Regions from separate parts of the Ferdinandcohnia salidurans genome, predicted to be linked through region 2. Evidence: riboswitches for the same ligand, from Rfam matches in the RefSeq annotation. Region 2 holds a riboswitch; each other region holds the start of a gene.
What was found. Region 2 has a riboswitch for S-adenosylmethionine ahead of mtnK (S-methyl-5-thioribose kinase). Riboswitches for the same ligand answer to the same signal wherever they lie in the genome.
Positions count from the first base shown of each region.

Region 1: linked by a shared signal. The riboswitch ahead of ACFSFW_RS18225 (5-methyltetrahydropteroyltriglutamate--homocysteine S-methyltransferase) and the one ahead of mtnK (S-methyl-5-thioribose kinase) in region 2 are both predicted to bind S-adenosylmethionine.
Region 3: linked by a shared signal. The riboswitch ahead of ACFSFW_RS16105 (enoyl-CoA hydratase-related protein) and the one ahead of mtnK (S-methyl-5-thioribose kinase) in region 2 are both predicted to bind S-adenosylmethionine.
Region 4: linked by a shared signal. The riboswitch ahead of metK (methionine adenosyltransferase) and the one ahead of mtnK (S-methyl-5-thioribose kinase) in region 2 are both predicted to bind S-adenosylmethionine.

Region 1 is NZ_JBHUEK010000026.1:2,838-10,999, forward strand. Features, by position in the region: gene ACFSFW_RS18215 (AbgT family transporter) at 1-190, shown strand, start outside; gene ACFSFW_RS18220 (DMT family transporter) at 396-1,274, shown strand; SAM riboswitch class I at 1,385-1,486, shown strand; gene ACFSFW_RS18225 (5-methyltetrahydropteroyltriglutamate--homocysteine S-methyltransferase) at 1,604-2,707, shown strand; gene ACFSFW_RS18230 (SDR family NAD(P)-dependent oxidoreductase) at 2,836-3,600, shown strand; gene ACFSFW_RS18235 (Na+/H+ antiporter NhaC family protein) at 3,634-4,950, shown strand; gene clpP (ATP-dependent Clp endopeptidase proteolytic subunit ClpP) at 5,017-5,619, opposite strand; gene ACFSFW_RS18245 (sigma-70 family RNA polymerase sigma factor) at 5,624-6,340, opposite strand; gene ACFSFW_RS18250 (pirin family protein) at 6,525-7,262, shown strand; gene ACFSFW_RS18255 (DsbA family protein) at 7,326-8,162, opposite strand, start outside.
Region 2 is NZ_JBHUEK010000008.1:100,769-108,930, forward strand. Features, by position in the region: gene ACFSFW_RS06400 (B12-binding domain-containing radical SAM protein) at 1-1,223, opposite strand, end outside; gene ACFSFW_RS06405 (methyl-accepting chemotaxis protein) at 1,432-3,192, shown strand; gene ACFSFW_RS06410 (methylated-DNA--[protein]-cysteine S-methyltransferase) at 3,307-3,795, shown strand; gene mtnA (S-methyl-5-thioribose-1-phosphate isomerase) at 3,847-4,896, opposite strand; gene mtnK (S-methyl-5-thioribose kinase) at 4,908-6,092, opposite strand; SAM riboswitch class I at 6,193-6,352, opposite strand; gene ACFSFW_RS06425 (carbon-nitrogen family hydrolase) at 6,443-7,228, opposite strand; gene ACFSFW_RS06430 (pyridoxal phosphate-dependent aminotransferase) at 7,323-8,162, shown strand, end outside.
Region 3 is NZ_JBHUEK010000025.1:346,090-354,251, forward strand. Features, by position in the region: gene ACFSFW_RS16085 (tripartite tricarboxylate transporter permease) at 1-732, opposite strand, end outside; gene ACFSFW_RS16090 (tripartite tricarboxylate transporter TctB family protein) at 777-1,229, opposite strand; gene ACFSFW_RS16095 (Bug family tripartite tricarboxylate transporter substrate binding protein) at 1,392-2,381, opposite strand; gene ACFSFW_RS16100 (CaiB/BaiF CoA transferase family protein) at 2,463-3,668, opposite strand; gene ACFSFW_RS16105 (enoyl-CoA hydratase-related protein) at 3,714-4,439, opposite strand; SAM riboswitch class I at 4,682-4,792, opposite strand; gene ACFSFW_RS16110 (LysR family transcriptional regulator) at 4,948-5,889, shown strand; gene ACFSFW_RS16115 (FIMAH domain-containing protein) at 6,217-8,162, opposite strand, start outside.
Region 4 is NZ_JBHUEK010000005.1:29,816-37,977, forward strand. Features, by position in the region: gene pckA (phosphoenolpyruvate carboxykinase (ATP)) at 1-1,197, opposite strand, end outside; SAM riboswitch class I at 1,480-1,642, shown strand; gene metK (methionine adenosyltransferase) at 2,066-3,265, shown strand; gene ACFSFW_RS02590 (gamma carbonic anhydrase) at 3,285-3,824, opposite strand; gene tbcS (tetraprenyl-beta-curcumene synthase) at 3,945-5,009, shown strand; gene mnmM (tRNA 5-(aminomethyl)-2-thiouridylate-methyltransferase MnmM) at 5,032-5,604, opposite strand; gene mnmL (tRNA modification radical SAM protein MnmL/YtqA) at 5,601-6,563, opposite strand; gene ACFSFW_RS02610 (YtzC family protein) at 6,811-7,095, shown strand; gene ACFSFW_RS02615 (glycogen biosynthesis protein GlgD) at 7,107-7,268, shown strand; gene ACFSFW_RS02620 (MDR family MFS transporter) at 7,417-8,162, shown strand, end outside.

The sequences.
Region 1 (8,162 bases), on a different contig from region 2:
CCCAATGCTTCCATATCTGGTACTATTATTATCTTTTGCGAAAAAATACGATAAAAATATTGGGTTAGGAACATTGATTTCTGGATTGTTTCCATACACGGTATTCTTCGGTATATTCTGGATCATAATTGCAGTGATTTGGTACCTAATCGGTGTTCCAGTTGGACCACAGGGACCGATTCATCTATAGAGGGACAGATTACGAGATTAAGATTTTTTACGTAAAAGATTCAGGAAATAAAAATATAGGCTGACAATTTAAATAAAGCAATGTAACATGTGAAACAGAGAATCTCATATTAGAGATTTTCTGTTTCATTTAGTTTTAGGACATTTTGTGCCTGTTCTTTTGCCACATAGGGGAAGAGGGCGGGACTATAAATAGGAGTAGGGATATGAAGGCAAAGTTTATTTTTATAGGAGTAATGCTGATTTTTGGTAGTATTGGGTTGTTTGTGAAGAATATTGATCTTTCTTCGAGCGAAATGGCTTTATTTCGGGGGACAATTGGAAGTTTGTTTTTAATTGGTGCCAGTTTTCTAGTAAAGCAAAAGTTTTCATTGAAAATGTCAAAACGGAATCTTATCTTACTGCTTTTATCCGGGGCAGCGTTGGGCTTCAACTGGATTTTTCTATTCGAATCTTATCGATATACAACTATTTCGAATGCTACACTAAGCTATTATTTTGCCCCAGTGTTTGTTATGATTTTGGCACCGCTATTATTGAAAGAAAAATGGACTTGGATGAAGGGAACTAGCATTGTATTCGCCTTTGTAGGTTTGCTTTTAGTTGTTAATCCAGGTGCTGAAACATCGGCAGGAACATACAACCATCCTGTAGGCATTTTGAATGGCTTACTCGCTGCAGCTTTTTACGCAAGTATGATTCTAATCAACAAGTTTATCAAAGGCCTATCAGATTTTGAAACTACCATTATGCAGCTTTCAATGGCTTCGATTGTACTGTTTCCATACGTTTTAGCTACGCAAAGCCTGAATTACTCAGGACTTGGTCTACAGTCAATCAGTCTATTACTAATGGTTGGGATCATTCACACAGGGGTTGCGTACCTATTATATTTTTCAGCAATAAAAAAATTAAAAGGTCAAACGATTGCCGTATTAAGCTATATTGACCCCATTTCCGCTGTAATCATGGCTGCCATTATCTTAAATGAAAGTATGAACCTCATACAAATAGTCGGTGGCATCTTAATCTTGGGATCTACTTTTATAAGTGAGATTAATTGGAAAAACACTAAAAAGTCGTAGAGCGTAAGAAGTACACAACAAGTCGATACCAAAGGTTTATTTGGAAAATTACTATTGACAAATTTTACATTTGAGCGTAAAGTTTAATTCATAATTTAATATTTCGAATTTTCTTATCCAGAGAGGTGGAGGGACTGGCCCTTTGAAGCCTCGGCAACAGACTTTTTTAAGTACTGTGCCAATTCCAGTAGCAACAAGCTAGAAGATAAGAAGAGCGGGACTTCATATGTCTATCCAACCCTCTTCTTATTTGCAAGAAGAGGGTTTTTTGTGTGGGACGGAGGGACAGGTCCCTTGTCCCAAAATTAAAAGGTAGGAGAGGTTTTAAAATGACAAAAACGTTAGTAAAGGCTCCATTTCGTGCAGACCATGTAGGAAGTTTATTACGTCCAGAAGTAATTCATCAGGCAAGAAAAGATTTTCAAACTGGAGCAATTTCAGCACACGAACTTCATGATATTGAAACAGAAGAAATTAAAAAGATTGTAGATAAACAAATTGAAATTGGCTTACATGCCGTTACAGATGGCGAGTTCCGCCGGAGATTTTGGCACACAGATTTCTTAGAGCATTTGAATGGAGTAGAGGGCTATGTTCCGAACCATGGCTTTAAGTTCAAGGAAGAAGAGACCGAGAGATACGACGTGCGAGTTATTGGGAAAATTTCCTTTAATCCTGAGCACCCACATGTTAAAGATTTCATTGAATTTAAAGAAATCGTGGGTGACCGTGCGATTGCAAAGCAAACCATTCCAAGTCCGAATCAATTGTTTAATGCTGGAATCCGTAACAAGGAAATCTATCCTGATCTTGAGGAATATGCGAATGATATTATTCAAACATATCGAGATGCCATTAAAGCCTTTTATGAGGCAGGCTGCCGCTATTTACAACTAGACGATGTTTACATAGCAGGTCTCAATGCACCGGAGATCCCTTTTAATGATAGTGGTTCAACACGTGAAGAATTAATCGAATTAGCGTTAAGAGTGGCTAATGGCGTATTAGAGGGAAAGCCGGAAGATTTAACAATTACGACCCACCTTTGTCGTGGAAATTACCGTTCTAACTGGGCATTCGAAGGAAGCTATGCAAAAATTGCTCCTACTCTTTTTGCGAAAGAAAAAGTGGATGGCTTTTTCTTAGAGTATGATGACGATCGTTCGGGGGACTTCACTCCATTAGAGTATATCCCAAATAATGGCCCTCGCGTTGTTCTTGGTGTATTTACATCAAAGCGTGGAGAATTAGAATCTAAAGAGAATATTATCGCACGTGTAAAAGAAGCATCACAATTTGTACCACTTGAAAATTTGTGTATCAGCCCGCAATGTGGTTTTGCTTCGACGCACCACGGAAATATTTTAACTGAAGAAGAGCAATGGGCGAAATTGAAATACATTGTAGATATCTCAAAAGAAATTTGGGGATAAAGGAAACAAGGACGGGGCTCTCGTCCAACTGCATTAGCAGGTGTGACGGTGTACCTGTTCCTTTTACAGGATAAAACCAAGTAATCAGACGCGAATACTTTTTTTATGAAGGCATGGAGGATACTAAAATGTATTGTATGGATTTAACAGGAAAAGTAGCTATTGTAACTGGCGGTGCCCAAGGTATCGGAAAAGCGATTGTGGACGCATTTTTAGAGTGTGGGGCTAAAGTAGCTGTAGTGGATAGAGAATTTAATGCGGAAAATTCCAATGAAAAGTTAGTTTACTTCCAGGCAGACGTTACAATAGCCGCACAGGTTGAAAAAGCGGTTCAAGAAGTAATGGAGCATTTTGGGCGTTTAGATATTTTAGTGAATAACGCCGGAATTTCAAAAATGGATTACTCCGTAGATATAAAAGAAGAAGACTGGGACCTTGTGATGGACGTGAACGCAAAAGGAGTATACCTGTTCAGTAAAGCCGTCGCAAGAATCCTGAAAAAGCAAGGGCAAGGTGGAAAGATTATCAACATATCCTCGCAAGCGGGTAAAAATGGGTACCGATTAATGGGAAGTTATGTTGCTTCCAAACATGCTGTATTAGGCTTTACAAAAACAATGGCAATTGAATTGGCTCAAGATGGAATCAATGTGAACGCGGTTTGTCCTGGCATCGTAGAAACTGACATGAAGCGTAAGGAAAGAGTAATAGGCGGTGAGTTAAGAGGGCTTAATGCTGAGCTAATAAGGCAGGAGGACTGTTCTCAGGTTCCGCTAGGTAGAACGGCTGAACCTAAAGATATCGCAAATGTTGTTGTGTTTTTAGCCTCAACATACTCGGATTATATGACGGGGCAAGGGATAAATGTTACGGGTGGAATGACGATGCACTGATTTCATCTTTTAAAATGAAAGGAGTTGGTAGAAATGGAAGATGTAAAAAAAGGAAGCTTCTCTGCGTTGTTTCCATTATTAATTTTTGTCTTATTATTTGTCGGCACTGGAGCTATTTCCGGTGATTTTTCAAATATGCCATTAAATGTTGCGATTATTATTGCTTCTGCCATTGCATTAATAATGAATAAAAAGGAAAAATTATCAACGAAAATTGATATATTTACAAAAGGTGCTGGTCACCCCAACATTATGCTGTTGGCGGTTATCTTTATTTTAGCTGGTGCATTTGCTGAAACTGCAAAAGGCATGGGGGCAGTTGAGTCTACCGTAAATATGGGGTTAACTTTTATTCCTAGTAATCTATTAATGGTCGGATTATTTGTTGTCGGTTGTTTCATTTCTCTATCGATGGGGACATCAATGGGAACGGTTGCCGCACTTGCTCCAATTGGTATTGGCATTGCAGAACAAACTGGGATACCGCTGGCTTTAGCAATGGGAACGGTCATTGGTGGGGCGATGTTTGGAGATAACCTCTCGATGATATCTGATACTACCATCGCAGCGGTACGAACACAGCAAACGAAAATGAGTGACAAATTTAAAACTAACTTTCTGATTGTGTTACCTGCCGTTATCGTATCTGCAATCATTCTTTGGTTCGTTACTGCTGGTAATAGTGTTGAAACTTTAGGAGATTACTCATATGAGTTTATTAAAGTAGTTCCATACCTAGCCGTCCTAATTGTTGCTTTACTGGGAGTGAATGTCTTAATTGTTCTTCTAGGTGGGACCATTTTTGCAGGGATTATTGGTTTAGTTGATGGTTCTTACACCTTGACTGGATTTATAAAAGCTGTTTCCCAAGGTGTTATTAATATGGAGGATTTAGCCATTGTTGCGATTTTAATCGGAGGTATGATTGGCATTATCCAGCATAACGGTGGTATCCAATGGCTTCTAAACTTTGTAACGAGTAAAATTAAAACGAAAAAAGGGGCAGAGTTTGGAATTGCTGGATTGGTTAGTGTCACAGATTTAGCTACTGCTAACAACACAATTTCTATTATTATCACTGGTCCATTGGCAAAGAATATTGCTGATGAATACCAAATTGATCCACGAAAATCTGCAAGTATTCTTGATATATTTTCGAGTAGCTGGCAAGGGCTTGTTCCATATGGAGGACAAATGCTTGTCGCATCAGGGTTGGCGGCAATTTCGCCATTAAGCATTTTGGCATATTCCTATTATCCAATTGCAATTTTAATATGTGGTATTATTGCCATTCTAATTGGATTTCCAAGATTTGAACGAAATAAAGGTAAAAAAATAAAGGCTGCATAACAAATCCTGAAAAGGTAAAAAGCGATTACCATTTGAGAGTGGTATTCGCTTTTTCTATAAAGATGGTTATTTAATTATTCCATCAATTATCCCGTATTCCTTTGCTTCTTCTGCACTCATAAAATAGTCCCGATCAGTATCCTTTGCTACCTTCTCAACTGGTTGACCTGTGCGTTCTGAAATGATTTGATTGGTATGTTCTCGAAGCTTAAGGATGCGTTTTGCGGAAATTTCAATCTCAGTTGCTTGGCCGCGCACCCCACCTAACGGCTGATGGATCATGATTTCACTATTTGGGAGGGCAAATCTTTTTCCTTTTGTTCCGGCTAGCAAAAGCATGGCACCAAAGGATGCAGCCATACCTGTACAAATGGTCCTAATATCTGGTTTAATATATTGCATCGTATCAAAAATGGCAAAACCAGCAGAAGTAGAGCCACCGGGACTGTTAATATAAAGGGAAATATCTTTATCGGGATCATCAGCTGCTAAAAATAATAGCTGTGCAACTATACTATTGGCAACAGAATCATTTATTTCGTCACCAATCAAAATAATCCGATCTTTTAATAACCTCGAGTAAATATCATACGATCGTTCCCCACGACTGGATTGTTCAATTACATATGGTATCGAATTCAAATTATTTTCCTCCTTATTCGCTTGCATCTTATTATGCAGCCATAGCCATAGAGACAGTGCTTGAAGGAAATTTGTAGGATCGTGATTTTTGCATAGAACAAGTTGGATTTGTGTTTTTCGATAAAGAATGGATAGAAGGTATCGTCCTGATTAATATGGATGGATCTTGCTTGTTTAAAGATTCATATAGTACTTTTTGAATCTGCTCACGATCTTCCTCTGTCCAATATTGCTCGATAAGTGGAATTTCTTCTTTCTTCTCCATTTTCTGTTTTGCACGATACATGGCGGCTTTCACAGCAGTCTCATTTGTGTTTAATAGTTCAGCTATTTCAAGTAGTTGAAACTGAAACCCTTCTTTTAAAACAAAAATGACAGCTTGCTTCGGTGTTAGCTTACTCATAAGCTGTTGTACAGCCTCGAAGCGTTTCTCCATTTGCAGGGATTCATCATATCCATCATCAGTAATAGCTTCAAGAGACTCTTTGCTTCGTTTTCGCACTGTGTCTATCCATACATTTCGGGCTATTTTATTCAAGAGTGCTTTAGAGATTGTAGGCTGGTGCCTATAATGCTTCCAAGCCTTAATCAAGGATTCCTGCACGAGATCTTCTCCATCCCAGCTGTTTTGGGATATAAACTGGCAATATCGTCGGAGCAGCGGATAGAGATCATGAAGTTGTTCCTCAGTAAAAAATTCCTTCTGTTCTCTAAAGTCCTCTGAACCATTCCAAAGCTTACTATGCAAAACAATCACTCCTTCAGCGCGTCTCTATTTTATAAACGAATAAAAGGGTATGAAAAGATACGGGGGTAAAAAATATTTTCAAGGTTTACTTAGTTTCCATTATATGCAAAGTAAAAGCTCTCGAACAAGAAACGATTAGTAGGGTTTGTTATAATATACAAAAAGGACAAAAGGTGACCTTTCAATGTTACAAAAACTTTCTGCCGAAAAGCATTGGCAACCATACAAGGGTCCATTTACAATCACAAGAATTCAGCCTGGCGATATTTTAGAGGAGAATAAAGATTTTGCGTTCGGCTCGTTAAGTATTATCGACCATGCTGTGATGAAAAAAGGATTAACGATAAAGATGCATGAGCATGTCAACGATGAGATTTTGAGTTATGTATGGCGTGGTACAATGCATCATAAGGATTCAACTGGGATAGAGGTTCCGATAACGACTGGGCACTTAATGATGATGAATGCGGGTCGGAGCTTTTGGCATGAGGAAAAAGTGAAAAATGATCAAGTCGAAATGCTCCAAATTTTTGTTCGACCCTATGAATCCGATCTCGAACCAACGATTCAATTTCATGAAAAGCCCATTCGAAACCGTGATTGGTATCTCATGGTAGGACCTGAAGAAAGTAAAGCGCCACTGAAGGTTCGACAAAATGTCTATATTCTTGATGCGCATTTGAGGCAAGGGGATCAGTTAGAAATACCTGTTTACCAAGGCTTATCACCATTTTTATATGTTGTAGATGGTGAGCTTACTGTTGGGGATTTTCAGATTAAAAAAAAGGAAGCTGTTACAGATTTAGAGGAGCCTCTACCTTCAATAACTGGAGTAGCGGATACAACAGCTGTACTATTCTATGTCGACATGAATGCACCAGTGTCGATGGAGGGAACGATCAGTGGGAAATGGGCATATTAGTGGGACGAGGGGTCCCTCGTCCCATATTTCTTACTGGGACAGTGTACCTGTCCCTATGTCCCATTATTTTTTCACAAAGTATTTTTCGCCGAGGAGTTCTTTTTCTTCAAACGTGCCTGGCTTTAATTGGTTCTCAATGAATGCTTGAAGTGCAGAAGGTTCCAAATCGTACATCACTTCAATTTCTTTTGCAAAAAGAATTTCTTTTTCAAGCAAGTCAGATAGTGCAGGTTGCTGCTTTGCTTGCGGTGCATCTTCGCCTGTTATTTTCGATAGTCCGGAAACGTAATAATCCAATGGACGGCTACCTACAATTTTAACGCCTTTGTTTTCTTCATTTACCATAATTATTGTTGGAAAGCCTCTGGCACCAAGTTTCGCTGCAAGAGCAAAGTCTTCGTTTAATAATTGTTGGCCAACTTCAGATTCTGCTTCTTTTACAATGGCTTCTCCATCTAAACCTAAATGATTGACATTTTCAATCATCACAGATTTTTCAGCGATGTTGTTATTGAAGGCAAATAATTCTTCCCTTGCATGGCGGAGATATTCATTTGCTTTGTCATCACCGTGATTCTTTTGAATGACTTTATACACACGAGACGGTGGGAAGGAAGATTGAACGGGATTGTCAATCATCAATGATCCATCGATTGGCATACGTGAATATTCCCCAACTTCTCTCCAATGGCCAGCAACATCTGCAGGACCATGAATTCCGTTTGCTGGATCAACAGGCCCGCCATGCCATTTTTCAAGTAATCCACCTAAGACGGTGTGGAAATTGAAATAATGTCCATACTGCTCTTTGAAACGACGGAAAGTTGGTTCAAGCGCCCAGCAATGTGAGCAGATAGGATCTGTCACATAATACAAATCAATCGTTTTCTTTGGTTGGTT
Region 2 (8,162 bases):
TTTTCGAGAACATCCTCAACCTGTTTAATTCTTGTTATGTCCTCAAAACTTAAAACATTATTTCCTAGAATCTCATAAGGCGAGTGATCCATATAGATATAATCATGCTGTGCAGCAGTGATTCGAACTCCAGTTCCACGAAGCATTTTTAAAAAGCCAAGCTGAAGTTCCTCAGGACGCATTTCAAACACATCATTAAATGTTTTTCGGAAGGATTGGTAATTTTCCTCAGGTAGACCGGCAATCAAATCTAAATGCTGATCGATTTTTCCGCCTTCTTTTACCATCATTACGGTCCGCTGCAGCTTCGCAAAGTTTTGCTTACGTTTAACCAATTCATTTGTTAGGTCATTTGTAGATTGAACTCCAATTTCAAATCGGAACAGCCCAGCAGGTGCATTTTTGTTTAAAAAGTCAATGACTTCAGGTCTCATGATGTCTGCTGTAATTTCAAACTGAAAAACAGTACCTGGACGGTGTTCATCAATTAAGAACTGGAACATTTCCATCGCATAGCTTCGGCTAATATTAAAGGTGCGGTCAACGAATTTAATAGTTTTAGCACCATGGTCCATTAAGAAACGAATGTCGTCTTTGACTTTTTCACGATCAAAATAGCGCACTCCAACTTCAATGGAGGAAAGGCAAAATTGGCAATTAAATGGACAACCACGACTTGTCTCAATGTATGTTACGCGTTTTGATAACTGTTCGAGGTCCTCTTCAAATCGAAATGGTGAAGGTAAATCCTTAAGATTGAGCTTATTTCGTTGTGGATTGATTTTCATGCGATCTTCTTTACGGAAAGCGACACCACTGATGTCATCTTTACTTTCATTATCACGAATCGCAGTGAGTAGATCCTTAAAGGTTTCTTCCCCTTCACCCACGACAATATAATCAACCTCTGGTATGCGCTCAAGCCATTCGTGAACGTCATAAGTCACCTCAGGGCCGCCAAGGATGATGACTAGCTCCGGATTTATTTTCTTTAGCATTTTAATGACTTTAATGGTTTCTTCAATGTTCCAAATGTAACAGCTAAAGCCGATAACATCCGGCTTTTTTCGATACAAGTCAGTAACGATGTTCATTGCTGGATCCTTAATTGTATATTCCGCAAGTGTAACATCAAATTCAGGTGCCGCAAAAGCCTTTAAATACCGAATGGACAGGCTTGTATGGATATACTTTGCATTTAACGTACTAACAACAATATTCATTCTCTTGCTCCTTATTAAAAACACTATGATTAACTTATTTATTTTACCACAGGAGGCTATTTGCACCAAATACAAGTGAATATTCCTTTGTTTAATTCTCAGAATTCATTTCAAAGTCCGACAATTTCTACTATAATAAAGAATAGTGTAACAGAGATTTTGTCGAAATATCTAAAATAGAGAAACGTAGTAAGCAGGGGGTAGGCAATTGAAGGGGTCAAAAAGAGAAAAACGGGAAAAAAACGTACATAAAAAGTCACCTACAAAACTAGCCGCATGGTGGCATAATTTGAAGATTGGCTATAAATATGGAGTGGCATTTACGATTACCATTCTTTTATTTTGTTTATCGGCTTTAATCATTTTTGTACAGCTGTATCATGTAAATAATGAAATGAAAGAAGTGAAAAAAAGCGGAGAGCAATCCATAATGATTACCGAAATTGCTAGCGTTTTCAACCAGCTAGGCAGCGAGATTAGTATTTACATACAAGATAGTAATGGAAAACATGTAACAGCATTCCACGACTTAAGTAAACGATATGACGAATTATCTGATGAACTTGAACCTTCGCTAACACCAATAGAGCTTCAGCACTATAATAAGGTTGGAGAAAATAAACAAAAGCTCACCACTTTATTTGATGAAAAAGTTTTTCCAGCGGTTGTTTCGGCGAACAAGTTAAGTTCAATAGAAGCGAGCAGGGAAGCTGAACAAATAATTAAGGATACTGTCAGACAATTGGACCAGTTGCGAGCGAACATGAAAGTCAAAAGTGAACGTGCGATTACAGTAGCAAATTCAAATGTAACTGGAACAGCTATTGTTTTACTCGTTTCAATTGTCATATCGACGATAATTGCTATTTTGAGCCTTGTGATTATCGGTCGAAATATTGGAAAGCAGCTTAAAAAATTGGTTGGAATTTCGAATCGAATTGCGGAGGGGAACCTAAATGTCGATGTCATTCAAGTAAAAGGACATGATGAAATAGGGTTGCTCAGCAAGTCATTAAATGTAATGAATGAAAGCCTTCGATCAATGATTCGTGAAATTACAACAGTCTCCGAACAAGTAACGACAAAGAGTTCCGAATTAATGATCTCATCAAGTGAAGTGAAAGCAGCGAGTCAGCAAATTGCGTCTACCGTTCAAGAGTTGTCGACAGGAGCTGAAGAGCAAGCAAATTCCTCTACGCAATTAGCTAAAATGATGGATGATTATGCTGAGAAAATTCAAACAGCAAACCAAAGTGGAATTCAAATCAATGAATCGTCTCAAAACGTCTTGGAAATGACGAAAAAGGGCCATGAATATATGAGTGCCTCAACGGAGCAAATGAATAAAATAAACAGCATCATGCAGTTTTCTGTTGAAAAGGTAAAAGGACTCGACGAACAAACGAAGCAAATTTCAACCCTTGTGAAGGTCATCCGAGATATCGCAGATCAAACGAATCTGTTAGCACTTAATGCAGCAATAGAAGCAGCACGTGCAGGAGAACATGGAAGGGGATTTGCAGTTGTTGCAGATGAGGTACGGAAATTAGCTGAACAAGTATCTCATTCAGTCAAAGACATAACTGAAATTGTAAATAGTATTCAAACCGAATCAAACTCAGTTGCTCAGGGTTTATTAAATGGGTACAGCCAGGTAGATGAAGGGTCCAAGCAAATTCAAATAACGGGTCAAACCTTCAAGGATATTTATGATGCGGTTACGGACATGGTAGAACGGATCCAAACGGTTTCTGAAAATCTTGATACAATTGCAAGCAATACACTGGAAATGAATGTATCAATTGATAATATCGCTGCCGTTTCCGAGCAGTCAGCAGCAGGCGTCGAGCAAACTTCTGCCTCTGTTCAACAGACAACGAGTACGATGGAAACAATTTCTGACCATTCAGAGCTATTATCACAATTAGCGAATAGACTTAACACTATGATTACTAGATTCAAACTATAAGGCGGGGAAAAGCCAGTGCAAATTCAAGGCACTGGCTTACTATTTTGTAAATAAAGGATTTCCAAAATGTTTCAGGGTTTTGTAAAATAAAAGTAGAGAAGGGAGTGCTGCGTGATGTATAAATATAGTGAAATGAAAACCGATATATTTGGAACCATTTATATCCTTGCACGAGAAATGGAATTAGTTGACATCTCGCTTTCTGAAGAGGACTGGGAGGTAGCTAATAAAAAGTACGATGCATCCTATGCTCCGGATGATGCTACTCTTGTAGAAATTAAAAATCAGCTCGAGGAATATTTTAGAGGGGAACGAAAGAAGTTCAGCTTCCCAATAAAATTTCGCGGTACAGTGTTTCAAGAACAGGTGTGGAATGAACTTTTGAATATTCCTTACGGTGAAACTCGCTGTTATGCGGATATTGCGAATGCCATTGATAATCCAAAAGCTGTTCGTGCGGTTGGACAAGCCAATAGGAAAAATCCAATTCCGATTGTTGTTCCATGCCACCGTGTTATTGGAAAAGACAGGTCATTAACGGGATACACTGGTACACGAACAGATTTAAAAGAAAAACTGTTGGAATTGGAAGGCGTGCTATAAAGAGCTTTCAACTCATAAAAAATCCAGTGTGCCTCCACACTGGATTTTCTTTTATTTTTCAAACACTTTATGGATTTCCGCTCTGAGATCGCCTTGTAAAATCCCTTTTTCCGTAATAATGGCTGTAATAAGTTCATTTGGTGTAACATCAAACGCTGGATTGTACACTTTTACCCCTTCTGGAGCGACGCGAACACCACCCAAATGAGTCACTTCTTCTGGATTTCGCTCCTCAATCGGAATTTCTTTTCCACTTTCTAATGTCACATCAAAAGTAGAAAGAGGTGCTGCGACATAAAAAGGAATACCGAATGTTTTTGCTAATACCGCCAAATTGAAGGTTCCGATTTTATTGGCAGTATCTCCATTTGCAGTAATTCGATCAGCACCTACGATGATGGCATCAATGCCTTTTTCCAAAATCGTATGGGCGGCCATATTGTCCGTAATGAGTGTCACATCCACACCTGACTGTAGGAGTTCCCAAGTTGTTAAACGAGCTCCTTGTAATACTGGCCTTGTTTCAGATGCATAGACTGATAGATTCATTCCATGTTGTGCTGCAAGATGGAATGGTGCTAGTGCTGTTCCATAGCGAGCTGTTGCGATCGAACCCGCATTACATATTGTTAGCACGTTAAATCCATCTTTGAATAGAGTAAGCGCATTTTCACCAATTTGGCGACAGACCCCTTCATCTTCGGCTTGAATTCGAATCGCCTCATGAACAAGTGTTGTTTTAGCTTCATTCACAGACTTTGAAGCTTCGATACTTGCAACTAATCGGTTCAATGCCCAAATTAGATTTACAGCAGTAGGGCGTGAGCTTGCTAAGTATTCTTTATCTTTTAGGAGTCTTTCCTTGAACTCATCTAAGGATGTTACCTCATAGCCTTGAGCAGACAAAGCTAATCCAAACGCAGCTGTAATACCTATCGCTGGAGCCCCACGGACTTTTAAAGTGGTAATACTTTCCCAAACATCCTCGATTGAAAAAAGGTCGATAAACACAGTCTCCAACGGAAGCTTTGTTTGATCTAATAGTTTAATATGTGTTTCATTCCACTGAACGGATTGCGGAACTGTTTTTGTGTAGGTCATGTTGTCACTCCTTAGTGAGTTTTTTCTACATAGTTTCGTAGAGTTCCAGGTTCCTTGATTGACTTGCGTTCTTGGATTAATTCTTTTCCTAAACGAAGTGCATGTTGTTTAGTTGCAATTCTTTGTTCATAGCTTTCAATGCCATCTAAGTCGGCAACATGTGCAAGGCCGATTGTTCGACGTATCACTTCACAGCCTGCAAAACCAATTGCATCTTCAAAAGTTTGCTCAAGAACATATTCCAAATAGCCTTCCGTATCACGATAAAGTTCAACCGCTTCATTTTTCCAAAGGTCTGAGAAAGTTGAAGAAAATACATCCCATGTTCTTTCGATATGTTCGTATAATGGCTCACGGTACTCAGAATCTCTTGAAATCGCATTTAATAATAGATTTGCAATAAATTGACCGATATCAAAACCGAGTGGGCCGAAATAGGCAAATTCAGGATCAATAACTTTCGTCTCGGTTTCACTAGCGAAAATACTTCCTGTATGTAAATCGCCATGTAATAGAGCATCTGCTTGCGTTAAGAACTTCTGCTTTAATTTTGCAACTTCAAGCTTTAGTGGTTGGTCAGCCCAGAGTTGTTCAACATCTTTCTGTAATTCCTCTTCGAAACTGTTTGTATCGATATCGAAAAATGGATCAGTAAAAACAAGATCCTCCGTAATTTTACAAAGATCAGGATTAATAAATTTTTGTACCAATATTTTTTTCTTTGATGGCTCTAGTCCAAAGTCTGAAGTGTAAAATAATGTTTTAGCTAAAAATGTTCCGATGTGCTCAGATAATAGCGGGAAGTTTTTACCTTCAATAAGACCTGCTCTTGAGATCTGCAAGTGGGAAAGGTCTTCCATCACAGTAATAGCTAGAATCTCATCAGAGTAATAAACCTTTGGTACAAGAGTTGGTACATAATCAGCAGCTGCTAATAATGCATTTGCTTCGATTGTTGCACGCTTTAGTGATAATGGCCAGCTTTCACCAACTACCTTTGCATACGGTAAAGCCTGCTTTATGATGATGCCATTTCCTTCTTCTTCGGTGATATGGAAAACTAGATTTAAATTTCCATCCCCAATTTCTCTACATTTTAAAAATGTTCCTTCTTCAAACAAACCTAAACGAAGGGCCAATGCCACCGCCGCGCTTTCTGTTAATGGTTCGTAAATCGATTGATATGATACTGCCATTTTATATTCCTCCAGAAGTATTAATTTAGTAGTTTGGAGGCTTCTCTAAAAACAGAAAAGCCTCTTTCATAGAAAGAGGCTTGAAGACACGGCTTCGCACCTCTTATCTGCCAAGAAGTTCTACACTTCCTGCTGGAATTAGCACCGTGCCTTGTGGGTTTCCCCAGCGCTAGAAAAAATAGCGCCCCACCTTACGATGGTTTTACGGTCGGTTGCTGGGCTTCATCGGGCCAAGTCCCTCTGCCTGCTCTTGATAAGAGATAAAACAACGATATTTAAATTTTTATAATACTGATAAAAATCATAACAATGAATATACATAATTGTCAATATACATTTTAGTTTAACGATTAATAAAAAGTAGGGCGACGGTCTTGGAAAATAGGGATTTGTTTTCTCACTTCTTGAACCTTGTTTAGGTCGATTTCCCCAACTAATGTTGTGCTTTGGGTACCGGCTTCCGCAATAATGGTTCCCCATGGATCGATAATCATTGAATGTCCCCCAAATACGTTATCAGGATTACTACCAACACTGTTACATGCAACAACATAGCATTGATTTTCAATGGCGCGGCTAAGAAGCAGTGTCCGCCAATGCTCAAGACGAGGGAGTGGCCATTCCGCTACCACGAATAAAATTTCAGCGCCGCTAGCTGTATGTGCACGAATCCATTCCGGGAAGCGAATGTCATAACAAATGACACCTGCTGCTGGTACATTTTCAATGGTAAAATCACCTTTTGCTTCGCCTGCCTGTAAATACAAATGCTCATCCATGAGCTTGAATAAATGTAGTTTGCTGTATTCACTAAGCAATTCTCCGTCTCGATTAAAGACAAACATTGTGTTTGTCACACCTTGCTCTGTCTTTTTAGCTACAGAGCCTGCGACAATATTTACAGAGTATTGTTTTGCTAATGCTTTGATAAACGTTTTTGTTTCATCGCCATTTTCGTCAGCAATCTCATCTAATCTTGTTAAATCATATCCAGTTGTCCAAAGCTCTGGAAGGATAATCATATCGGGTTTGTCTTGATTCATTGTATTTTCTATTTCTTTTGAAATTCGGTCAAAATTTTCTTGCGGTTTTCCGAATTGGATATCATACTGAATACATGCAATTTTTAGATTCATTTGGTTGCCTCCATAAAAATGATACTTTACAAGTTAACTCTAACAATATATGATTTTCAACTAATATTTCAAGTATTTTAAAGAAGGTGTAGATATGAAAAATTTCCAACAATCTGAAATCCTACAAAAATTACCGAAACAGTTTTTTGCATCACTAGTTGCTAAAGTGAACAAAGTAGTTGCCGAGGGGCATGATGTTATAAATTTAGGACAGGGGAATCCTGACCAACCAACACCTCAACATATTGTTGAAGCTCTTAAAAATGCTGCTGACCAGCCTAAATTTCATAAGTACTCTCCGTTTCGTGGCCATGCATTCTTAAAGAAAGCAGCAGCTGAATTTTACCAACGCGAATATGGTGTTGAACTTGATCCTGAAACGGAAGTAGCCGTTTTATTTGGTGGAAAGGCGGGATTGGTAGAGATTCCACAATGCCTTTTAAATCCAGGTGATGTTGCACTAGTTCCAGACCCTGGATATCCAGACTATTGGTCTGGTGTTGAACTTGCGCGAGCTGAAATGTCCTATATGCCTCTGAAGGAGGAAAATGCCTTTTTACCAGATTATACAGAAATTGATTCGGAGAAGCTTGAAAAAGCAAAGGTGATGTTTTTAAATTATCCTAATAACCCTACAGGGGCTGTAGCAACTAAGGAATTTTTTGAAGATACGGTTTCTTTTGCAAAAGAACATGATATTTGTGTGGTACATGATTTTGCATATGGTGCAATCGGTTTTGAGGGGAAAAAGCCAATTAGTTTTCTAGAAGTAGAAGGTGCCAAAGATATTGGTATTGAAATTTACACACTTTCAAAGACCTATAATATGGCAGGCTGGAGAGTGGGGTTTGCGGTTGGAAACCCAAGTGTAATCGAAGCTATCAATCTAATTCAAGACCATATGTACGTGAGTTTGTTTAGCCCTGTTCAAGCA
Region 3 (8,162 bases), on a different contig from region 2:
AAAACTTAATCTTGTCATAAATCGGGAAAGACCTTTTTGGTCTGTTTGATATTTCACCTTTAAATCCTTACTAACCATAATTAATAATTCTGAGATTGCGAACATACCGACTAATAATGCAACTAAGTCTACACCTTCCATTAATTCAATTTCCCCAAATGTAAAGCGAGGCGCCCCAGTGAATGCATCCATCCCGATTGTCCCCACCATTAAACCAAGTACAGCTGCAATGAGACTCTTCACTTTATCCTCTGAACTCAGCATTCCTACTGCAAATAATCCAAGCAAACCGATTAAAAAGAACTCTGGTTCACCAATGGATAAAGCAAATTTTACTAGTGGACCAGATAAGAAAATCAGTGCTAACCCACCAGCTAAACCACCAATTACGGAGGCCGTTAATGAATAGGCAATGGCTTTTCCAGGTTTACCTTGTTTTGACATGGCATTACCATCAAATACAGTTACCAAAGCCGCCGGAGTACCTGGAATACCTAATATAACAGCGGATATCGAACCACCGTATTCAGCACCCTGGTAGGTGGCTAATAATAGGAGGATAGCTGCCATGGGATCCATTGAGTATGACAACGGGAGCATTAGTACAAGTGCTAGCACTGCACCCAACCCTGGCAAAGCACCTATTAATACTCCTACAAATGTTCCTAATATAATTGCGAATAGGGTTGAAAGAGAAAATAATGAAGAAAAGTCAAAATTAAGAAACTCCATAGCTTCAACTCCTTGAATCTAGATTATTTTATATGACACCTTTCCTAAGTAAGCCTTAATCCTAACAAGTAATCAAAAACAAAATAGATTAACCCCGTAATGAATAATGATAGTAAGATATTTTTCAAGAGTCTGCTTTTATTTCTCAACTCTTCCTTATAAAAAACGGTCATTAATGCTAAGAGGTATACAACGAGGCTTATATAAAAATAGCCAAACCAGTTCCAACTTATAATAAATAATGCCGATATTCCGATAGTAATTAATATTAAGGGTAGATTTGGCAAATCCAATTTTTTATCATTCGTTTTCAATACACTTTGAATGAAACTAACTACACATAAAATAATTAATAAACTTCCGAGAATGATAGGAAAAAAACCTGCTCCTATATCGGAAATTGTTCCACCATTCAGGTCAATCGCCGTTTTGATATACACAACTCCAACTACTATTAGTAGCAGTAAAACTAGATAAGAAGATCGTTTTATCGTCATCTCGCACCTCCATCAGTTCATTAAAAACGCTGTTCTACAGTTTCCGCGCTCCACCTAATGCTCGATACCCCTTGGTATATGTTTTATACATTCCTAGATATAGAGTAATAGTTCATGCACTTCTTCTGTAGAACAGCCCCTTCGATATGAGCTAAATTCCTTTTACTTTATCGCACCAATCGCTTCAAGAATTACTTTGTTTTTATCATATCGATCTTTTATTACTTCTCTAAACTCATCACTATCCGCATAATAAGGTGCAAGCCCTAAATCTGTTAGCTTAGCTTTTACTTCTGGATCTTCGAGAGCCTTTTTAAACGCTTGATGGATGATATCCAATCTTGACTCAGGTACACCTGGTGTTGCAAGTAGTCCGATCCAAGGTGTATTTCCGCTATCAATTCCATAATCTTTTAATATTTGAGCTTCGAATAACTCACTTTTTTCAGCACCTGTATCTATAAGAATTCGGTTTATCGTGTCATCTACTTGGTATGGATTACCTATGGCACCATCCACTTCTCCTGATAGAAGTGCCTGCATAGAAGGTCCACCGCCGCTATATGGGATACCAACTATTTCAATACCTGTTTTCGAAGCAAGCTCTTCCATTGCTAGGTGGCCAATCGAGCCTACTCCTGAATGTGCATACTTAAATTTTCCAGGGTTGGCTTTTACATATTCTAACCATTCTCCAAAGTCCTGCCACGGAGCATCTTCACGAATAATCAATAATTGAGGAGCTGATACAAGTCGAAGTACTTCTTCGAAGCTATCCCATTCGTATTGCAATTCATCGGTATGTGTTTTGATTGCAACACCCGTTTCCATTGTTACCGCAACTGTGTAGCCGTCCGGTTCGGCATTAAATAATTGTGTTAATCCCACAGTTGAGGAACCACCTGGTTTGTTTTCAACAACGATTGATACTTGATTTGGTAGGTGCTTGGACGCTGCCTCAGCCAATACCCGTGCAGATGTGTCTGTACTACCACCAGTATCATAAGGAACAATTAGTGTTATTGGCTTTTCTGGAAAACTATCATCCTCTTTTTTGCCTTCATCCGAAGTTTTTGTTTCCTCTGACTTTGAACAGCCTACTAGCAATACAAAAATCAAAGCTACTGCCAACATGAACCATCTTTTTTTCATCTTGTTTCCCCCTCTTCTTATTTTCATCATTTTTTTGAATCCATTTATAATAAGTAAAACCTTGTAGCTCCTTTGATATTTTTAAATAGTTTTTGTAGGATCTTTCTTTCGGGAAATTACCCCCTGTTTATGAAGGGCATCAATAGTTGAAGAAGAATAACCTATTTCTTGTAAAATTTCCTTTGTGTGCTCACCAATTTCAGGAGATCGATTTTTTAATACACTTTGCTCATCGGATAGTTTGACGACTACACCTGGAACTGTTACTTTTGTGTCATTGATTTCTATATCAATTAGCATATCCCGATTACGTAAGTGTTCATCTTTAAGTACATCCTCAATCGTATTGATTTTTCCGCAAGGGACTGATGCATTTTCTAGTAAGTCAACAATTTCGGAAACCGTCCTACTTGATGTCCATTCCGATATTCGCTTTTCAAGCTCATCATAGTTATCAAGTCTCCCATTCACGGTGTAGTAAGGTGAAGTCTCACTCCCCCATTCGGGACGTCCGATCACTTTGCAAAATTCACTCCACATTTTCGGAGCAAGAGCCGCAATATATACATAACCATCTACTGCCGGAAAGGTAGTTGCAAATACATTTCTGCTGCGGTTTCCAATTCGCATCGGATTTTCCTTAAGCACACTAACGAGTGATAAATTTTCAAATAACATGGATACCATAGAATCAAGCATTGCAACATCTACCAATTGCCCTTTACCTGTACGTTCCCTAGCTTGAAGCGCAAGCAGTGCGCCGTTAGCACCTTGCAATCCAGTGATATGGTCGGCAATGAATAATCCTGATTTTATTGGAGGCCCGTCTGGTTCTCCTGTTAAATGAGCGGCTCCACTTAACCCTTGAATCATTCCATCAAAAGCACGTTTGTTTTTGTTTGCCCCCGTTAAACCAAATCCCGTAATATGAACCATTATAATTTTGGGATTAATGTTAGAAATCGTCTCATAATCGATTCCCAGTTTTTCAGGAACACCTACTGAATAATTCGTTACTAAAATATCAGCGCTTTCAATTAACTTTTTTATTATTTCTTGCCCTTCCTTCGATTTTAAATCGAGAGATAGTGCCTTTTTATTCCGATTCATCGTTTCAAAATATATACTAATATCGTTATAGATAGGCTCAGCTACCCTTGAAGGCTCCCCATTAATAGGTTCTATTTTTATAACTTCCGCACCGTGATCGGCTAGCGTTTGACAACAATAAGGTCCTGCAATATAGTGGGTAAAATCTAACACCCTTATTCCACTTAACGGTCTCACAGATTTACACACCTTCCAATACGTCATTTTTAATAAAATCCAATGCTACTTCACTTTTGCCAAGTCTAGATTTAGAGTTTGTTCCAGCATAATTCCCTCTTTTATTCCAACCTGCTCTGTAAGTAATAATGCTTCCTTCCACTTTCTTACTACTTTGTACCCTTTGCTTGCAATGGTTTCAGCATATTCCATGACCCTACTGCTCAGTTCACTCTCATCAACGATCGCTTCAATCGCTCCTAATTGGTATGCATCTTGGGCAGTGCACTTCATACCAGTCAGAGCCATTGTCCGTATTTTTTGATAGGGTAAAATCCTTGATAAACCTTTCGCTCCTCCAACCAGCCCAATATTAATTTCTGGTATTGCGAAATATGCCTTTTCAGATGAAATAATAACATCCGAGCACCCTACTAATACTGCACCCATTCCAACAGCAGCTCCATTTAGCTCACAAATAACAGGGACAGAACAATGATACAAATCCTCCCAAACCTTACGAAGCTTTGGTCGACGAACGACATCATCTGCGGGTGTATACGTTGCTAATACTTTAACATCCGCACCTGCGCAAAAGACCTTTCCTTCAGCCTTTAGAACCACCGCACAAATTTCATTATGAGCATTCACGTACTCAACGATCGCGCTAAGCTCTTCATAGCTTTCTTGAGTTAAAGCATTTACAGGTGGCCTATCAAAGGTGACAATTAAGATTTTGTTATCATTCGTAAGGTTTACTTTGAAGTTCTTGTATACTTGGATTGCTTTCAATCTACTCTCTCCTTCCAATTAATTCCCAGTTTATTCCTATTTAACAGGGAACGGGTTTAGTTTGATTAAATCATATGATTGAATATTCCGTATACTCAAAATTTTTTATACTTCCATAGGTAATTACTATATATACCTGCATTGCTTAAGAATCCTGTTTTTTCTAAAAAATGATCTAAAAAAACGAAAAACCCCTCTTTCAAAAGAAAGAGAGGCATATGAGCATATGAAACGTCCGTCCCCTCTTATCTTTCAAAACATAATGTTTTGCTGGAATTAGCACCTTTTCATGTCGAAACATGAGTGGTTGCCGAGCTTCATCGGGCCAGTCCCTCCGCTACTCTAGATAAGAGATTAAATATTAAATTTATATATATAGTTTATAAAGTTACATGATAATGTTATTATTGTCAATGACGTTTTAGAAGATTTAAAATTATTCGTCAATTATTATATTAAAATACTATTGTGCTAATAATATACTTTCGGATTAAATGAGGAGGCTCCTATGAAACTTGAACAACTAAAGTATATTGTCGAAATAGCTGATACGGGATCAATCTCTCATGCAGCAGAAAGTCTTCAAATTACCCAACCGACCATTAGTCAATCCATTGCGAGTTTAGAAAAGGATTTGAAATTAAAAATTTTCACTCGTTCCCGACTAGGAACCCAGCCCACTGAAGCAGGAAAAATTATCATCCAGCAAGCTAGAGTCATATTAAGTAAAGTGAATGAATTAGAAGAAATGATAAGTGTTCAAAGTTCCCAACTATCTGGCTCCTTGTCCATTAGTGCAATACCTAGTTTTAGTTTAAATATATTACCTAAAGCACTTAACCTTTTTAAAATTCAATATCCTGAGGTTCATATTAAGTTATTCGAAGGTGGTTCCATCTTTACAAACCAGCTTGTTCTAGAGGAGAAAATTGATTTAGGGTTAACATCATTGAGACATGATTCAGAAATCGATCCAAGGTTATCTTTTAAACCATTATTAACGAGCAAGATGATTGCATATGTTGGACAATACTCTCCATTGGCAAAAAAGAGAACTGTCTCGTTAAAAGAGATTGTCCAATATCCTATTGTTCTCTTTGATGAAGGTTATGCGACCAATTATTTTATGGGTGAAAAGCTTGAGAAATTTGGCAAACCCAATATTGTATTCACTTCCGGAAATTCAGAATCGATGAAAAAAGTGATCTCCGAGAGCTTTGCAGTCGGTTTTTACGGTGACGTATCTGTACAATCCGATCCATATGTATTAAGTAATCAAATCCTACCAATTTATATCGAAGAGGAAGTCGATTCCTATTCATATCACGGCATTGTAACGAAAAAGAGCCTCCCAATCTCCTTAATCGCCCAAAAGTTTATAGATGAACTACGCAATCAAACTGAAAGCTTCAAACGAGTCTATAACTTGCAAGATTATTCAAAGAAGTAGAGTTGTTGGTTGGCAGCCAATCATTTAAACAAGAATGCACATATTGAAGCATTAATATTTTAAAATAGAATTTTTATGAAAATTATGGCTGAAACAGACTATTTCAAGGGACTTAATATCCTACTAATCAAATGTTTGTTTGAAATTCAAGTTTCAGACCCTTACTTGATTAAGCTGCTATTCAAACGTTTGTTTGAATTAATAATTCATAATTAGTACAGATATTTTTAAAACTTGTTTTTACTATATTGAAGTCATCTTTGAGCATAACAAACCCCCATTTGGCGGAAACCAAATGGGGGTTTGTAGCTATGACACTGTCTTACCTTATTCCCAAATTGCGTTTACATTGTTAGTGAGCATTTCTTTAATTTCGTTACTAGCATTGCTGTTATTTAGATGTTTTGTGAAGTCTTCTAGGTGTTTCTTTGCTTGTTGCGCATCGCCTTTGTCATAATGGTGCTGTGCTTGGTCTAATCGGTTTGTTAGTTGTTTCATTAGTGAATGATCGATTTGGTTTGATTCTGCAAGCTCCGCAATTTGCTTGGCTAATGTAGATGTGGTGACGTTAACTGTCACGGTAATTGCGTTTGATGTGTATTCTTCACCTTGATAAGTCACAATTGCCTGTATCTCAGTAGTTCCTGCATTTTCACCGGTGATTTTGCCGTTCTCTACCGTAGCAACCTGAGGTGAACTACTTACCCACTCTACATCAACTTCATCTAGGTTAACTACATCTCCGTTTATATGGAGGACAGAAAGGTCAGTTTCCCTTTCCTCACCTTGGAGTATCGTTGTTTCCCCTGCTGAAAGAACAACTTCTTTTAACAGAACTTCTTTTTCATAAGTTAGTTTGAAGTCATCATAATAGGCGCCTGACGTTGTAAAGAAGTTTGAAGCCCCTCCAAATAATCTAGCAGAAACAGCATTTTCAGGTGCTGTGACCGTTGCTCGTACAGTTTGCCATTGTTTATGACCACCTCTGACATGAATGATGTTAACACCATCCACATCACTCCCAACTTGCTTACCAGCTGCATTAAAATAACGGATAAAGAAGCTTGCACTGCCATCCTCTAAATACATTTCAACTGTACCGGTATATTCAACACCAGCTTTAACCGGAATCGGATCTGATACGACAAACACCGTTTCATTTTGAGAGCTATCCGTAATTTTTAAGGAATTGGTTCCCGTTTTGGCCTTTTCATCAGTTATCCCGTACGATACATTACTTGAAAGACTAAATAAAGACGACCAACCCGGAATCGAATTGTTTTCTCCTACTGTTCCTTCAAACCCTGCATTTTCAAATGAAACAGGAACAGTCTCGTAAATAGGTTTAACAGGTAGTTTACCGCCATCAACGACAGGAATCATTTTTAAATAATGACTGTCACCGTCGATAAAATAAATATTTTGGTTACCTTCGTTATCATAGGCAAGTTCAATAAACGAAACTTCAGGTCCAGCTTCAATTAAGCTAACATGCTTGAGTTCGTCTGATTTCGGATCTACAACGGCTAGTTTTCCTCCAATATCCGTATACAATAGACCATCTTCGCCAAATAAAATATGAACCGGTCTCCACATTCCTCTATTTTTGATATTCGGATATAGGTTTTTCGATTTTACAATTTCGTACGTATCCGGGTTCATTGCAAATAAGATTCCGTCAACGGCTCCCCATAACAATCCATCTTCATCAAACGTTAACCCACTGATCATTGGTGGCGCATCTAATTCTGGGAAATCTAATTCAAACTCCGTAATTTTCTTCTTACCTGCTACATCCCACACAAACATTTTTGCCTTTTTGGCAGTTGGTTCGATGTCTAATCCACCGCGAATTGTAGTAGATCCGTAAATCTTTCCATCTTTATAAGCAAGCCCCACAATACTTTGATCTTGGACTACATTTCTGTGTGTCTCTCTATCACCTGTAATAGGGTCATAGATTGTAAATGTTCCACCTAGTTTTTGATAGTATGGAATTGTACCAATTAACAATTTTTCATTTTCGAATTTCATGATATATGGACGGTCTTGTTCATACTCATCATATAAATTGAAGAGCGTTTTGACTTCTAGCGTATCAGTATTCATCTTCTGAATCGATGCTCCGGAGTAAATCCCGAAGTACATATCTGAGCCATTCCCGGCAATCATGCCTTCTGCTTGGCCCTGTGAATACGTCGTAACTTCTCCTGTTTTCGTGTTATACCTTGCCCCTTTTGGTCCTCCTGGGTAGGTCGTCATGTACAGGTTCC
Region 4 (8,162 bases), on a different contig from region 2:
GAATGGTGATCCAAAGCAAGTTGAGAATGTTGCTTGTGGAGCAGTAACACCACGCTCTGTTCCTGCTAGTTTACTTGTATAGCCACTTAAGAAATGGTACATGGCTTGTTCCTTAGTTAGTTTACTGATAGGAGGTAAAACACCAAAAGCATCAGCGGTTAAAAATACGATTGTATTCGGATGACCTGCAATACTAGGCACAATAATATTATCAATATTTTCAATTTGGTATGCAGCTCTTGTATTTTCAGTTAATGAATTATCATCATAATCTGCTATTCTGGATTTTTCATCTACAACCACATTTTCTAACACAGACCCAAAGCGAATCGCATCGAAAATTTGTGGTTCTTTCTCGCGGGAAAGGTTGATACATTTAGCATAGCAACCGCCTTCAATATTAAACACACCAGAACTAGACCAACCGTGCTCATCATCTCCAATAAGACGACGTTTTGGATCTGCTGAAAGAGTTGTTTTTCCGGTTCCAGATAGACCAAAGAATAATGCAACGTCACCTTCTGGGCCTACGTTTGAAGAGCAGTGCATAGAAAGAATATTTTTTTCAGGCAATACATAGTTCATCACAGAGAAGATTGACTTTTTAATTTCTCCAGCATATTCAGTTCCTCCGATTAACACTGTTCGTTTTTCGAAGGAAATAATAATGAATGTTTCAGAGTGGGTACCATCTACCTCAGGATCAGCTTTAAAATTTGGTGCACAAATAACTGTGAATTCAGATTGATGTGTTTTTAGATCCTCTTCAGATGGTCGAACAAACATTTGTTGTGAGAAAAGATTATGCCAAGCATATTCATTGATTACTTGGATTGGCATGCGTACTTTTTTGTCAGCACCTGCATATCCATTGAATACAAAAATCTCATCTTTTTCTGTTAAGTATGAAAGTACTTTTGTATAAAGTTTTTCATATACCTCTTCAGAAATTGGTTTGTTTACCTTACCCCAATCAATTCTATCTTTAGTAGATGCTTCTTCTACGATGTATTTGTCTTCTGGTGATCTTCCGGTGTATTTCCCAGTTGTCGCACGTATAGCCCCAGTCGAAGTAAGGATTCCCTCTTGTCTAGATAGTACTTTTTCAACTAAAATAGGAACAGATAGGTTATGGAGTGCGTTTTTTCCATTCACTAATTCTAATAGCTGCTCATTTGAAACTTCAACTGAATTCATGTTAAACCATCCTTTATTAATTTTTAAATTTCCATAAATTATCTCAAATTTACAATTAGTATAACACATTAATAAAAATAGTCTATACTATTTAACGTATTTTACGTAACATATCATTAAAAAGTGCGCACGGATTCTAAAATAGTCCTTTATAATCGATAATTTTTTTAAAGTTTGTCGATTTCGTGGAAATAGTGTGACACAGTTCGACTTTGTTTTTTTTCGAAATTCTGTTGACACCTTAAGGAATACTGCGATATGATATGTCATTGAACGGATACTCTCTTATCCCGAGCTGGCGGAGGGACAGGCCCAATGAAACCCGGCAACCATCACTTTTCTTACATATCAAATGTTTTTTTGTGAAACCTATTTAGTAGGTCTCCACATTCGTAAAAGTGATAAGGTGCTAACCTGAGCAAGGTATGACCTTGATCGATAAGAGTGAAAGGCTGGATAAACGATAAACCTTTCCTCAAAAAAGTGGGAAAGGTTTTTTATTCTTTATTGGTTTTATTGATGTTACTTAACGCGTAATATGTGTTTAACATTATTCAGTCTGGGTCAAACACCGACTGAATAATGTTAAAGCCTCCGGCGGATGCCTCGATTTTTTAGCGGTAATTTTTCGAGCTGTAAGTTCAAAGACTAAGAACGCCACTTCCTGTGGCAACGTCTTTATGACCCACATCGTGTGGGCCTAAAAATCGGGCGCAAATACGCCAAGGCGCATTTGATCGCAGATAACTGTTCATTAATATAGGATAGAAAATCGTGAAGGTAACAATACTAAGGGAATGAGTACCGTATCAATGAATGTCAGAACTCGAACCTATTCGATTCTGAATCCGAAAAGGAGGAAGCGTTTGTGACAAATAGACGCCGTTTATTTACTTCAGAGTCTGTTACAGAAGGACATCCAGATAAAATCTGTGACCAAATTTCAGATTCTATTTTAGATGCGATTTTAGCAAGTGATGCAAATGCACGCGTAGCGTGTGAAACTTCTGTCACAACAGGTCTTGTACTTGTTGCGGGAGAAATTACAACTTCTACATATGTAGATATCCCAAAGATTGTCCGTGAAACGATTAAAGAGATTGGCTATACACGTGCAAAATACGGATTTGACTATGAAACTTGTGCTGTTTTAACATCCATTGATGAGCAATCACCAGATATTGCAATGGGGGTTGACCAAGCGTTAGAAGCACGTGAAGGTCAAATGACAGATGAGCAAATTGAAGCAATTGGTGCTGGAGACCAAGGATTAATGTTTGGTTATGCTTGTAACGAAACAAAAGAATTAATGCCTCTACCAATTTCATTAGCTCACAAGTTATCACGCAGACTAACAAAGGTACGTAAAGATGAGATTCTTCCATATTTACGTCCAGATGGAAAAACTCAGGTTACTGTTGAATATGATGAGAACAACAATCCAGTTCGTATTGATACAATTGTTATTTCAACTCAGCACCATCCTGAAATTTCATTAGAGCAAATTCAACGTAATTTAAAAGAACATGTAATCAATCCTGTCGTTCCTAGTGAACTAATTGATGAGAATACAAAATATTTCATTAATCCTACTGGCCGTTTTGTAATTGGTGGTCCTCAAGGGGATGCTGGTTTAACTGGTCGTAAAATTATTGTTGATACGTACGGTGGTTATGCTCGCCATGGCGGTGGCGCATTCTCAGGTAAGGATCCAACTAAGGTTGACCGTTCAGCTGCATATGCTGCCCGTTATGTTGCGAAAAACATCGTTGCAGCTGGTTTAGCTGATAAATGTGAAGTTCAGCTTGCGTATGCAATCGGCGTTGCTCAACCAGTTTCTATTTCTGTTGACACATTCGGAACTGGAACTGTGTCAGAGGATGTACTTGTAGATTTGGTTCGTGATAATTTTGATTTACGTCCTGCTGGAATTATTAACATGCTGGATCTTCGTCGTCCAATTTATAAGCAAACTGCTGCATATGGTCACTTTGGTAGAAATGATCTTGATTTACCATGGGAGCGTACTGACAAAGCAGAAGCACTTAAAACACAAGCTGCAAAATAAGATAGAACAAAAGCTCGCCTTACTGGCGAGCTTCTTTGTTAGCTCGTTTTTCCTGTAATTCTTTATAATGCTGCCCTTTTTCCACATATTCACGGCGGATTCTGGCCATATCTTTTTGATCATCTTCATTTAATTCACGAATAACTTTAGCTGGTCTTCCGAATGCAAGAGTGTTTGGTGGAATCTTTTTACCTTGTGGAACAAGGCTACCGGCACCTATAAAAGCCCCTTCACCAACCTCGGCCCCATCAAGAATAATCGAGCCCATCCCGATTAGAGCATTTTTACGGATAATAGAGCTATGTAGGATCACCTGATGTCCAATTGTGACATCATCTTCAATAATTAAAGGATTATTTGGACTTTGATGCAAGGTTGAATTATCCTGAATGCTCACTCTTTTTCCGATAACTGTCGGTGCCACATCACCTCGTATAACAGTATTAAACCAAATGTTTGTTTCCTCACCAATTTTTACGTCACCAGTAACTGTCGCGTATTCCGCAATATATACAGAGTCGGCAATTTCAGGATATTTCCCTTTGTATGGATAAATCATAATAGATACATCCTTTCGTTTGATATTCGATAAATAATCATTTAAGGTAAGTGTATCAACTTTTACAAATATCGTAAATCGTATATAGATTCAATGTTCCTAAAAAATGAGGTGATATCGATGGTACCAACAAAACCAATTAGTTTAATGAAGAAAGTGTATCGTGAGGTATTTCCGATTGTACATCGTGAATTATCGATTTGGAAAAAGAAAGCGGAGGCTATTCCGAATGAGGAACTTCGGAAACAGGCATTAGCGAGTATTCAAACTAAAACGTTTCACTGTGAAGGTGGGGCAATTCTCGCCTTATTATCAGAAGGACAAATGGAGAAATGTATTCGTTTTATCGTTGCCTATCAAACGATAAGTGACTATCTAGATAATCTTTGTGATCGTAGTACCTCACTTGATCCGTTAGATTTTAGCTCGTTACATGACTCTATGCCAGATGCATTACGACCAGGACAGCCAACAAAAAACTATTATCAATATCGAGAGGAACAGGATGATGGGGGATACTTGGAAAGCCTAGTAACAACCTGTCAGGGTGTTCTTCAAAACCTTAATCATTATGATAAGATTGCTAATTATCTACAGGAATTGGCAAGTTATTATTGTGCTTTACAAATTCATAAACATGTAAAGGTAGAAGAGCGAGTACCAAGACTAGAGAATTGGTTTAAAGATCACCAAAAGAACTTACCTAGCATGGAATGGTATGAATTCTCAGCCTGTTCAGGGTCCACACTAGGGATTTTTTGTTTAGTTGCGTACGCTTTTCATGAAGAATTTAACGAAGAGATGGCTAACAAAGTGCGGAATGGGTATTTTCCATATATCCAAGGCCTGCATATCCTTCTTGATTATTTCATTGATCAAGAAGAGGACCGTCAAGGCGGAGACTTGAATTTCTGTTTTTATTATTCACATGAAAATGAATTGGTCGATCGCCTAAAGCATTTTATCACGGAAGCAGATAAACATACAGCAGGACTACCAAATGAAAAATTTCACCGAATGATTAACAGGGGTTTATTAGGTCTCTATTTATCAGATGAAAAGGTAAGGACACAACGAAGTGTATTAAAAATTGCGAAGAAAATCATTAGACTTGGTGGGAAGACTTCGTTTTTCTTTTATGTAAATGGACGAGCCTATCGTAGATTTCAACATGTGTTTGAATAAGAAAAAGATAGAGTGCTGGGCTCTATCTTTTTTCAATGGCAATAATAAAAGGTGGATTGTTCATTTGATTCATAAATCGGTACATTAAAACATGAGCACGGTTTTGGTCAAGTGTTGAACAGTATTCTAATAGCTGATCTCGTTCGACTGCACCTTCTTCATGGCCATGGTACACAACAAGTACGATGATACCTTCAGGCTTCATGATGGTAAGTAATTGCTCAATTGCCTCAATCGTAGAATCAGCCTTTGTAACAATTTCCTTATTCCCCCCTGGTAAATAGCCTAAATTAAAGACGGCCCCTGTAATTTTGCCGTGGGCTTCAGTTGGAATTATCGTTAAAAGTTGACTATGGCTTTCATGAAACAAACGAACACGCTCATATAGGTCTTGCTCTTTCAAACGATTGGTTGTGTTTTCAATGGCTTCTTTTTGTATGTCAAAGCCAAAGACCTGTCCATTTTCACCAACCAATGAAGCGAGCATTGCTGTGTCATGACCATTTCCGATTGTAGCGTCAACTGCATAATCCCCTTCATTCACAGCAAGTTTTAGTAAATTTCGGGCAAATGGAAGGATGCGATCTAATTTCATACGTTTTCAGCTACCTTCTCATAAAATTTTCCTTGATAGCTGTCACGACGTTTCAATTCAGCATCTATTGTATTTAGAACCTCCCATTTGTTAACGCTCCACATCGGCCCAACCATTAAATCAATCGGACCGTCCCCTGTAATGCGATGAACAATCATTTCCGGTGGTAAAATTTCAAGCTGGTCACAAACTAATTGTATATAATCTTCAAAAGAGAGAAATTCCAATAGTCCTTTTTCATATTGCTTCACCATCGGTGTTCCTTTTAACAAATGCAGCAAATGAATTTTGATGCCTTGTACATCAAGTTTCGCTACTTCTCGAGCTGTATCCATTATCATCTCTGGTGTTTCCTGTGGGAGGCCATTAATAATATGGGAGCAAATCTGGATATTATGTTTACGAAGCTTATTAACTCCTTCAACATAACACTGAAAATCATGTGCACGGTTAATCAGCTGCGCTGTTTTTTCATGTACAGTTTGTAAACCAAGCTCAACCCAGAGGTAGGTTCTATCATTTAATTCTCCTAAGTATTCAACAACATCATCAGGCAAACAATCAGGTCTTGTAGCAATAGAGATTCCGACTACACCTTCTTGACTTAAAACAGGTTCAAACCGTTCACGCAAGACCTCTACAGGGGCGTGAGTATTTGTAAACGCTTGGAAGTATGCCATGTACTTGCCATCCTTCCATTTTTCATGCATTTTATCTTTAATCGTATGGAATTGTGTAAGGATATCGTCCGCACGGTTTCCGGCAAAGTCACCTGACCCTGAGACACTACAAAAAGTACATCCACCATGTGCGACTGTACCGTCACGGTTTGGGCAGTCAAATCCTCCATCAAGTGCTACTTTAAATACTTTATTTCCAAAAGTATTACGTAGGTGGTAATTCCATGTATGATAACGTTTATTATCTGTTGAATATGAAAATGGATTTCCTTGAGGCATTTAATCGCCCCTCCTAACTAAGAAAAGAATTTGCTACGTAAATTTTAGCACGGGGGCTTTTAAGAACTCAAATGTAAATTCGAAGAACAAAAAATTGAGAACACCGCTTTCTGTGACAACGTCTATGTGACCCATCTCGTACTGGCCTCATAAATTGGAAATAACTTTTTGAGAGAAGTAATGAAGGATGAACAAACTATAGTTGAGAAGGCTTTTGCTTCTCATTTCGAATGTAGGAGGGGGAAGAATGGCTACTCGACAATCAGTAGATGCCTTTTTACAGCGCTGTGAGGATTCAATCCGAAATGCTCAAGAACAAATTACGTATGCAAGAAGACAGGAGCATTATAATACTACGGAATATACAGATGCTCAAATGCAACTAGAGGAAGTCACGAATGAATTAGCAAAGTTAGCACAAAGTTCTAATGATCAGCAACGCGAGCAATTGCACCGAATGAGGTTGCAATTACAGCAACTTCAAAATGATATGACCTTGGATGCAAACGTGATTCAACAGTATAAGATGTAGGGGATGAATTCATGAAAAAGCGTTCGAAACAAAACAATCCAGAGCAAAAAACCAAAAACGGTGTTAACAGCAATGATGTGGAGTTCGGGCAGGATTTTGATCCTGTGAAAAAATCAAAGCAAAACTATCAGAAAAAGGGACAACCAATAAAATCAAAACAGCGTCACGAATAAATGACAAACCGACAAGCGAAATTCGCTTGTCGGTTTGTTTTTTGTGTCCAGTTATCCGAATACTTTTTTAAATTGAATTAACGTGTGGAAAGGAATAGAATATTTATTTGGTATACGATAAATACGTGAAAATGAAGGAGGTGCCCGTATGCCGCGAGCGCTTTGGATGATTATTATTGGAATGATCATTAATGTCACAGGTTCATCTTTTTTATGGCCATTAAACGCGATTTACATTCATGGTCATCTTGGTAAATCTTTATCTGTTGCAGGTCTTGTACTAATGGTTAATGCGGGTGCAACCGTTATTGGAAATTTAGTAGGTGGCGTGTTATTTGATAAAATAGGTGGCTATAAATCAATTCTGACAGGAATCCTGATTTCATTAGTGGCTCTAATAGGACTTACCTTTTACCATGGTTGGCCACATTATGTGGTTTTCCTAACCATCATTGGGCTTGGTACAGGTATGGTATTCCCAGCCATGTTTGCAATGGCAGGAGCTGTTTGGCCAGAAGGTGGAAGAAAGGCATTTAATGCCGTTTATATCGCACAAAACCTAGGTGTTGCGATTGGATCAGGACTTGGTGGATTTGTGGCATCTTATTCATTTGATTATATTTTTATGGCGAATACATTTATGTATATTCTATTTTTCTTAGTGGCATTGTTTGGTTACCGCGGAATTCACGCTGAAAAGGCTACTCAATCAAGCTTAATTGAACAATCGAAAATGGTTAAAAATCGCTCAAAATTAACAGCATTACTGATTCTTTGTATTGGTTATGTTTTATGTTGGGTGGCCTATGTGCAATGGCAAGCAACTATTTCAAGCTATACACAAGACATCGGGATTACATTAAAGCAATATAGTTTATTATGGACAGTAAATGG